Regions from separate parts of the Mesorhizobium sp. B2-4-12 genome, predicted to be linked through region 2. Evidence: predicted binding sites of a transcription regulator. Region 2 holds the regulator's gene; each other region holds the start of a gene.
What was found. The regulator LexA, encoded in region 2, represses DNA repair genes until DNA is damaged. The targets are predictions, from matches to a motif close to TGTTCNNNNTGTGTTCNG.
Positions count from the first base shown of each region.

Region 1 (3,275 bases), on a different contig from region 2:
CAGACGGGTAGGGCGATCAGAGGCTGAGACGGGTGCGCCGTCCGCTCACAGCTCCTTTTCCGCCAGTTCCCTGAATTCGTCGGGCACCGAACGCGCCGCTTCGAGCGCCACGGCGCCGTAGCCGACCGCCTGCTTGCCGAAGCGCTCGCGGATCTTGTCGATGGCGCGGTCGGCGCCAAAGCGTGCCAGGCCTTTCTGGGTGCCGGGCCGGCGCTTCTCGTCGGCAAGCCCGAGCGGCAGGTCGAGCTGCAGCTCGGCGCTTTCCTCCAGATGCGAGACCGAGATCGCCAGCAGCGAGATCGTCTTCTCCCGAGGGTGGTCGGCGAGCACGCCGCGCACGAGATCGCCGGCGATTTCGGCCAGCATGGTGGTCGCCGAGATCGGCTGGTCGAGCGTGATCGAGCGCGTCACGGCGCGGAGATCGGCAAAGCGCACGCGCACCGTCACCGTGCGGCCGGGCCGCGCCTTGGCGCGCAGCCGGCTGGCGACACGGTCAGCCAGATGCAGCAAAGTCGGCACGATCACCCGCGCCACGGCGGGCTTCTGGCCAAGCGCCAATTGCGCGCCGGCAGAATGCGCCCGCCGCTTCGTCTCCAGCTTTCTCGGGTCGCGGTTCCACGACAGGGCGGCGAGTTTTTCGCCGGCGGCGGGGCCAAGCAGTCGCGTCAGCGCGCCGCTGTGGGTCCTGGCCAACTGGCCGATGGTCTCGACGCCGATTTCGGCCAGCCGCGCCCTGGTCGCCGGGCCGACGCCCCACATCAGCGAGACCGGCAGGTCGTGCAGGAAGGCAAGCTCGGTTCCGGGATCGACCACCACCAGCCCGTCGGGCTTGGCCACCTGCGAGGCGATCTTGGCCAGATGCTTGGTACGGGCCACGCCGATCGAGATCGGCAGGCCGAGTTCGGCCCGCACGCGGCGGCGGATGGTTTTGGCGATTTCGTCCGGCGGGCCGAACAGATGCGTGCAGCCGGCGACATCGGCGAAGGCTTCGTCGATGGAGATCCGCTCCACCACCGGCGTGAAATCGTCGAGCACCTTGATCGCCGCGTCGCCCAGCCGCTGGTAGTGGCTGAAATTGCCGCCGACGAAGATCAGCTGCGGGCAAAGCTCGCGCGCCTTGCGCCCCGGCATGCCGCCACGCACGCCAAAGGCGCGTGCCTCATAGGAGGCGGCCAGCACCACGCCGCCACCCACCGCGATCGGCTTGCCGCGCAGCGACGGATCGAGCAGCTGCTCGACCGAGGCATAGAAGGCATCGAGATCGGCATGCAGGATGGTGGCTGTCGTCTCCATTCCCGACCGCTCATCCGCAGTTGCTGATAGATGCGAACGAATGAAGAACAAAAAGGGATCATTGTCAAGCAAGGAACGGGTTTGTTGAAAGCGTCCCGCAGATTGGCGAAATCGGCGACGAGCGAAGCCCTCTCCCCGTCACTCTACGGGGGAGAGGATGCCGGCAGGCAGGCGAGGGGCGGCGCTGACTTCGAGAGGAAAGCTGCTTCGCCTGAACCTGAAAAGAGCCGCCGCCTAACCAAACTGCCCGGCCCGCAATACCGTCTTCATCGCTTCCAGAGACGGCTTGCCGCCGGCGGCCAGCTCTCTCGGCTCATTTGACAAGCGTGATCAGGCGGCCGGCATACATTTCGCGATTTCCGAGCGCCGCCGCGCAATCCGACTGCACGGCCGAATTTCCTGTCATCTGCACGGTATCGCCGACGAGCCGGATGCAGTCGCCCTGGGAATTCATATCCGAGTTGCCGGCGTAGAATATCGGCGCGTCCGGTGCGTAGATGAAGCCGCTGATCACCGAGCCGGCCCCGCCATTCAGTGTCAGCGGCGATGTATTGCCGCGATCCTGGAATATGGTGATGCCGGCATAGGTGCCGCTGGTGGGCGGCGAGAGGGTCACCTGTTCATTTGCGTTGATGTAGATTTGCGCGCCTTCCATCAGGAATATCGTCACGCCCTGGCCGGTGAGGCTGCCATTTCCGCCGGGCTTTATGGTGACCCCACGCAGTATGTAGACGCCGGGATTGAGCGTGATGTTTCCCGACCATGTCTTGTCGCAATAGGTGCCGGGCGAAAGGGTGATGGATTTGCCGTTGGGTGCGTTCTGGCAAAGCGTGTAAGGGGGAGGGGTGACGTTGGCCAGCGGATCAAACGACGCATACTGATGTTCGAGCGGATTGCCGCAACTCAAGCTGGCGTTGGGCGGCAAGAGGCCGGACGTGCCGCCAACGGTCGAAACGCAGCTGGCGCTCACCAGCGCAGATCCGCCTCTGTTGACGGAATCGGCCGCGTCCGAGTTGGCGGCGATCACGCAATGGTTCATCGCGACGTTGGTCGAGCCTTGCAGGTTGACCGCAGCGGATGCATGAGGATCGAGCGCAAGTACGCAGGCCTGCGCACCGGGCACGATCTTGACCATGGTGGAGCGCGAGGCTTGCCAGGGGGGCAGGGCGCTGATGAAGCTGGGACGGCTGATGCTGGACGAAAGCGAAATATAGTAGGCGCTGGGGCCGCCGCTGGCGGCGCTCGAGAGGGCTGCGACGCTTCCCGAATATTCCTGCTGGTCGGCGGCGCGCATATTGGCCGTGAAGAAGTTCTGGCCGAGTTGCTGCATGTCGCCAGCCGCCATGCCGGCATAATATTTTGTCCCGATGGCGAGTCCCGCCGCGTCCAGCGAGTTCTGCAAGTGGTCGGCGTCGTCGCTCGTGCCCACCAGATCGATCGCGCCGGCCACGCCAAGCATCAGCGGCAGCATCGCGATCACCGTGGTCAGCGCGAAATTGCCGCGCTCCGAAGCCCAGAAGTCTTTCAACACGACAGCGCCCCTCGTCAGATCAGTACCAGGTACTACAGCAGGGGTTTCTACGTATTGTTTTACGAAACGCTAAAATTAAACCGATCACCTGGACGGAAGGCCTGCCACGGCCCCTATCCAGCATGCTCCGCGCGCAGCGCTGTCTTGATCCGTTCCAGCGCCGCATCGCCGCCGGCGGCCAGTTCGTCGGCGATGCGGGCGAGATCATCGTCGGCCTTGCGGTGCTTGCTGCCCCAGGCGCCGAGCGTGGCCAGCACCGGCAACAGGTCGATACCGGCCTCGGTCAGCCGGTAGATCGCCTTCAGCCCGTGGGTCGGGTCGTCGCTGCGGGTGAGAATGCCTTCGTCCTGCAGCGTCTGCAGCCGCTCGGCCAACGTACGCGAGGAAATGCCTTCATCCGATTGCAGGAACTCGCGAAAATGCTTTTTCCCGGCGAAGACCAAGTCGCGGA
Region 1 covers NZ_VFVC01000052.1:22,723-25,997, reverse strand. Annotated here, with positions in the region: gene FJ934_RS24170 (FGGY-family carbohydrate kinase) at 1-27, shown strand, start outside; gene dinB (DNA polymerase IV) at 46-1,293, opposite strand; gene FJ934_RS24160 (pilus assembly protein TadG-related protein) at 1,607-2,824, opposite strand; gene FJ934_RS24155 (helix-turn-helix domain-containing protein) at 2,938-3,275, opposite strand, start outside.
Region 1: the regulator LexA is predicted to act here: its motif matches at 1,337-1,354, upstream of dinB (DNA polymerase IV).

Region 2 (3,275 bases):
CGCCTCATGCCGGGTGCGCCGCTCAAGTTGAGTGCGCTGCGCGGCACATATGGCGTCGGCTGGACGCCGCTGCGTGAAGCATTGTCTCGGCTTGAAGCCGAGCGCCTTGTCACTGCCATCAGCAATCGCGGCTTTGCCGTCGCTCCCGTGTCGCGGGCCGAACTCGAGGACCTGGCGCGCGCGCGGATGGTTGTCGAGATGCCCCTGTTCCTGGAATCGATGGAAAAAGGCGACAGGCAATGGGAAGATGCCGTTGTCACCGCTCATTACCGGCTCTCTCGCTGCAAGACCGCGGTTGACGACCCCTCGGATGCGGCCGTCGATCAATGGGACGAAAGCCACGAGGCCTTTCACGCGGCGCTGCTGAGTGCTGCGACGTCCAACTGGCTGCTGCGATTCCGCTCGACGATCGCGGATCAGCTGCGGCGACATCATCGTTTTCTCGGCCTGGCGCCGACTTTGCGGGCAGCGGCCGGCCTCAAGCATGGCTATGGAGAGGCCATGGACGCACTGCGCGAGGCGATCGCGATCGAGCATCACACCGCGATCATGGAGGCGGCGCTCGATCGTGATGTCGAGCGGGCAAAGGCATTGATGACGGCGCATATCGGCTACACGCTGCACGTCTATGTTCACAGCGAAGACAGCAGCGCCAACAACTACACCGCACGCGCCGGCAGCCTGAAAGCGGTTTCCGGATGATTTCGGCGCTTCCGCGCCGTCCGACGCTTACACACGGATCCATCCCCCAAGCGAGCTGGCGAACGTTGGCGTTTTGGTTTCGTTTCGTTCCGCTGGGATGACACTGGGCGACTCCATAAATCCGCCCCGTGCGCCTTTCAAACGACTGAAGCCAAACCTCAACAAGGGGTGGGCCACAGGCCATTAACCAAAACGATTTCAATGCGTGTGTCCGGGGCAGAAATCGTCGGTAAGCGTCGGTTGCCGTTTGTTGCCGGCGGCAAAAATTTCGAACCCCTTAACAAATTCACTAAACTTTAAACGGTTGCGGAACACAACTGGAACAGATAGTGTTTGTTCTGGGTTTGTTTTTCGATTCCGATTCAGACCCTTCGTTCAATGCCTTGGGGGCCGCCATGCTGACGCGCAAGCAACATGAACTGCTGATGTTCATTCATGAACGGCTCAAGGAAAGCGGCATCCCGCCTTCCTTCGACGAGATGAAAGAGGCTCTTGATCTTGCCTCCAAGTCGGGGATCCACCGCCTGATCACGGCGCTGGAGGAACGTGGCTTTATTCGGAGACTGCCCAACAGGGCGCGCGCACTGGAGGTGCTGCGGTTGCCGGATTCGATCGCGCCCGGCCTCAACGCGGCAAAAAAATTTTCGCCAAGTGTCATCCAGGGCAGCCTCGGTCAGGGCAACCTTGGTCGCCAGATCAAGCCGGCGCCGTCGCGCTTGCCCGCGGCCGGCAATGACGACGATGCGGTTCCCGCGGTCTCGATCCCGGTGATGGGCCGTATCGCCGCCGGTGTGCCGATCGATGCCATCCAGCATCAGACGCATTCCATCTCGGTCCCGCCTGACATGATCATGGGCGGCGAGCACTATGCGCTGGAGGTCAAGGGCGACTCGATGATCGAGGCCGGGATCTTCGATGGCGACACGGTCATCATCCGCAACGCCGATACAGCGAGCCCGGGCGAGATCGTCGTGGCGCTGGTCGACGAAGAGGAAGCGACCCTGAAACGGTTCCGCCGCAAGGGAGCTTCGATTGCCCTTGAAGCCGCCAACCCGGCCTACGAGACCCGCATTTTCGGGCCGGACAGGGTCAAGGTGCAAGGCAAACTCGTCGGGCTGATCAGGCGCTACTGAGCAGGCACTGGCGCGCTGGTATTGTCAGGCTTTTTATAGGGCGGCAGGCCCCTCGCCTCGCGCGAGAATTTGCGCTGTTCATGCCAGGGACGGTATGGCCTGTCGACGGCGAAGCTGACGATTGGTGGGCCAGTCGCCGATTGGCGGTCGAAGAAGACCGCAGCACTCCCTTTGCGAGCGAGTTGCCGTTTGGTGACGACGAGAACCAGCGGGTTATGGCAGGCGTCATAGCCAGTCGCGTCGTTGACGACGATCACGTCGGCGAAACCGCAGGCTTTCCAGGTATCCTTGCGGTCTTCGACATGCGCGATAATCGCTCCGGACGGGTGCCTGGCGAGGCAGACGCCGTCGGTGCAGTAGAACGGTGCCCCCGGCGGCAGGTTTACGGCATCGGCAATGGCGAACTGCCCGTCTGTCTTGTTGAACACCTCCGGCACGACGATGCTTTCGGATACCAATGCACGTTTCCAGTTGTCGACGGTGAATTCGTTCGGGCGTGCCCGGCTGACCGCGAGTTCGCCACCGCCGATCGGCACCGCGACCAGCCGGGCATCTTCCGAGATCAGCACATCGGGCGTGCGCGTATCCGACACAGTCAACAGGCCGGCAAGCGCGAACGGGAGTGCGGCGAGCCGCAGCCATGTCGTCGCCATCGTCGCGATGACCAGGGCGACCGTCACCAGCAGCACGGATTGCTGGGAAATCAGCCCGACCGCATCGACAGGAGAGCGTTCCGATATCCACGCCGATATGGCGATCATTGCCGTCAGGCCCTTGCCCATCAGGTAAAGGGATGGCGCATCCAAGCCGAACGGCATGAGCAACGCGCTGGCGACGGCCAGGAACATCACGACCGAAACGATCGGCATGACGGCCAGATTGGCGAACAAGCTGAGTGGCGATACACGCTGGAAATGCCAAATGGCAAACAGCGCCGTGGCGCTGCCGGCAATAATGGATGTCATTGCCACGCCTCCTGTGAGCGCGACGAGTTTGCCCATGAGAAAACCGGCCGGTGTTCGTCTGGGCGGAGGCGTTCTGATCTTCCTCGCGCGATAATCCGCCCAACCGGCATAGGCGCCGACCAGGGCAGCGGTCGCGGCGAACGACATCTGGAAACTCGGTCCGACCACTTCATGCGGCGAGACCAGGATAACGGCGACCGCCGAGATCGCCAGATTGCGCATGGTCAGAGCCGCGCGATCGAACAGAACCGCGATCAGCATCACCGCCAGCATGATGAAGCTGCGTTCGGCGGCAACGACGATGCCCGAAATGACGAGATAGGCAGCGATCGAGAACAGCGCTGCGGCGGCCGCGTATTTCTTCACCGGCCTTCGTGCGGAAAAATCTGGAAACAGCGCGAAGGCGCCGCGCAGCAGACCCATGACCGTGCCGGCGACCAGCGCCATATGCAGTCCGGAAATGGATATGATGTGA
Region 2 covers NZ_VFVC01000002.1:129,662-132,936, forward strand. Annotated here, with positions in the region: gene FJ934_RS01965 (GntR family transcriptional regulator) at 1-702, shown strand, start outside; gene lexA (transcriptional repressor LexA) at 1,098-1,835, shown strand; gene FJ934_RS01975 (ComEC/Rec2 family competence protein) at 1,829-3,275, opposite strand, start outside.

Region 3 (3,275 bases), on a different contig from region 2:
ATGGTCGAGCGGCTGCATCTGGCGCAGGCCGAAAAACTGCTGGCGAAGGCGCCGCCGCCATCGGCGCATGATCCGGCTAAGCTGTTCACGACAGGACCTGAACCATGAAACTCTACCGCTTTCTGACTGCCCCGGACGACGCCAGCTTCTGCCACAAGGTGACGGCGGCGCTGAACAAGGGCTGGCACCTGTTCGGCTCGCCGACCTACGCCTATGACAAGAAAGCCAAGACGATGCGCTGTGGCCAGGCGGTGGTGAAGGATGTCGACGGCCAGGAATACGGCCCGGACACCAAGCTCAGCGATTGGTAGGGAAAGCCCTGGGGCCTCACTCTCCTCGTCATCCTAGGGCGAAGCAAGGAGCGAAGCGACGCGGCGCAGACCCTAGGATCCATGCCGTGACCTCGGCCGAAGAGTGCAACGGATCAGAACGGCGCTTGTCCGCGCGCCGACACTTGCTACCCCAAAGCTATGACCGGCTATGTCTACATAACGGCGAGCCAGAAGGGCGACACGACGTACATCGGCGTTACCAACGATCTTGGCCGCCGCATACCGGAGCACAAGGCCCGACAGGGACTCCCGCTTCACCAGGCGCTATAGCGTACAACGGGGTTGGTCTGGTCCGAAGAATTTTTCGACATCACGGACGTCATCCAACGTGAGAAGTCGCTGAAGCGCCGGCCACGCCAGCGGAAGATCGAACTGATCGAAAAAAGCCAATCTCGAGTGGTTCGAACTCTTTCGCGGAACCGGTTGGTTGGTTACTCCGCAGCTTCCTCGATCCGCTCCATATCGTCGTCCGACAGGCCGAAATGATGGCCGATCTCGTGGATCAGCACGTGGGTGACGATGTCGCCCAGCGTTTCCTCGTTTTCGGCCCAGTAGTCGAGCATGGCGCGGCGATAGAGCGTGATGCGATTCGGGCCTTCGCCGGTCTGCGGGTTCCAACGCTCGGCGATGCCGCGCCCCTCGAACAGGCCGAGCAGGTCGAACGGCGTTTCCAGCGACAAATCGTCCATGATCTCGTCGGTCGGGAACTCGGCGATCTGGATGACGATCTCGCCGGTCAGCTTGCGAAATTCCTCCGGCAGATGGGCGTAGGACTCCAGCGCCAGGAACTCCAATTCCTCCATCGAGGGCGAGAACTGGTCGTGCCAGGTGCGGGTCTTGTAGATGCGGGCCATGCTTTATCCTTTGATCCCGGCATATAGGCTTTCGCACCGGTAGAGGCAAATCGAGCGGCCGCCGCGCCCGCATCACGCGGATTGGAAGGAATAAATTCCTTCTGACTCTGCTTGACTCTTCCGGTCGCCTCTGGAATCTATGGGAACATAACAGGAACAATTGTGAGTGGAAGCTGACCGTCATGGCGATGAACGCCGTGGCGCGGGAGACTGTTTTTGCCCTGCGCCGCCAGATCGCGAAGATCGAGGGAACGCTGCCCGAGCGCCTGCAGGCGCCGGTCGCGGCGCCCCTTGGGGCTGACGCCAGCACTGATGCCCCGTCCAACGCCGATCTCACCATCGTCCGGCGCGGCAAGGCCGCGGCCTTGCCGGATGCCTTTCTGCCCATTGGTGTCGAGCGCCTCGATGCCGCCCTGAGCGGCGGCCTGCCGAAAGCCGCGCTGAGTGAAATCCATGGCCTGGAAACCCGCGATGCCGGGGCTGTCGCCGGCTTCGCCCTGTCGCTCACCAGCCTGATCCTCAAGCAGGCGCAAGGGCTGCCGGTGCTGTGGATCGGCACCACGGAAATCTTTCGCGAGGCGGGCTTTCCCTATGCCAGGGGGCTTCATGCCTCGTTCGGCATCGAGCCCGGGCAATTGCTGTTTTCCGAGGCGCCGAGGCTTCTCGATGCGCTGTGGGTCGCCGAGGAGGCCGCCAGGATGACGGCGCTCGCCGCCGTCATTCTCGAAATTCGCGGCAACCCGCAGCGGCTGGACCTGACCGCGACGCGGCGGCTGCATGCCAGGGCGATAAGTGCCGGGCGGCCGGTGTTCCTGCTGCGGCAGGCGGCCGAACCCGAACCGACGGCGGCACCTGTCCGCCTCATCGTCTCGCCGGCGCCGGCCCTGCCGCGCGCCACGGTCGCCGGGCCGCTCGCCGGTTCGATCGGCCGCCCTGCCTTCACCATCACCATCGGCAAGAGCCGCACGGCCCTGCCTGGACAATTCACACTGGAGTGGAACCCCGATGAACGCGTATTCGACGAAAGATGGGGCGAAGAAAGACGGGCCCGGCAACACCGGACAGAGGATCTTGTCCCTGTGGTTTCCCTATCTCGCGGCCGAAAGGATCCTGCGGCAGCGTCTGGGGCGGTCCTGGCGTTCCCACCCGTCGGATCACCCACCGCTCGTGATCAGCCATCGCCAGGGCAACGCGCAGCGCATCTCGGCCCTCGACGAGCGGGCTGAGGCGCTGCACCTGAAGCGCGACATGGGGATTGCCGATGCGCGCGCCATGCATCCGTCGATCGACATCGTCGAAGCCGATCCGGAGGCCGATCGCCGCCTGCTCGAAGGCCTTGCCGACTGGTGCGACCGCTACACCCCGCTGGTGGCGCTGGACGGGGCGGACGGCCTGTTTCTCGACGTCACCGGCTGCACCCATCTGTTCGGCGGCGAACGTGCCATGCTGGACGACATCCTGTCGCGCTTCTTCCATCAGGGTTTCGATGTCCGCGCCGGCCTTGCCCCGACACCAGGGGCGGCCTGGGCGGCGGCACGGTTCTGCGGCGACCGCATCGTTGCCGGCGGCGAGGAGGAAGCGCTGCTCGCGCCCTTGCCGCTGGCCGCATTGCGCATAGCACCGGAAACCCGCGCCAGCCTGGAAAGTGTGGGCCTGCGCACGGCGGGCGCCGTCATGGCCACGCCGCGCGCGCCGCTTGCCCGCCGCTTCGGCGCCTCCCTGCTTTTGCGCCTCGACCAGGCGCTTGGCCGTCTCGACGAGGCGGTCTCGCCACGTCTGCCCGTCGCGCCGCTTTCGGTCGAACGGCATCTCGCCGAGCCCGTCACCTTGACCGAGGACATCGAACGGCTGGTGGGCCTGCTGGCGACAACCTTGAAGACCGATCTCGAGCGCCGCGGCGAGGGCGCTCGCTCGCTGGCGCTGCTGCTCTTCCGCGTCGACGGCGCCGTCAGCCGCATCGCCTTGGGCACCTCGCGGCCGATGCGCGAACCCATGCTGATTCAGAAACTGTTCCATGAAAGGCTGGCCGCGCTCGAGCAGGACATCGATGCCGGCTATGGCTTCGACCTGGTGCGGCTTTCGGTGTTGG
Region 3 covers NZ_VFVC01000020.1:63,200-66,474, forward strand. Annotated here, with positions in the region: gene FJ934_RS14250 (CoA ester lyase) at 1-108, shown strand, start outside; gene FJ934_RS14255 (DUF1737 domain-containing protein) at 105-311, shown strand; gene FJ934_RS28765 (GIY-YIG nuclease family protein) at 471-602, shown strand; gene FJ934_RS14265 (metallopeptidase family protein) at 764-1,186, opposite strand; gene FJ934_RS28385 (hypothetical protein) at 1,369-2,412, shown strand; gene FJ934_RS14275 (DUF6504 family protein) at 2,354-3,275, shown strand, end outside.
Region 3: the regulator LexA is predicted to act here: its motif matches at 1,328-1,345, upstream of FJ934_RS14265 (metallopeptidase family protein).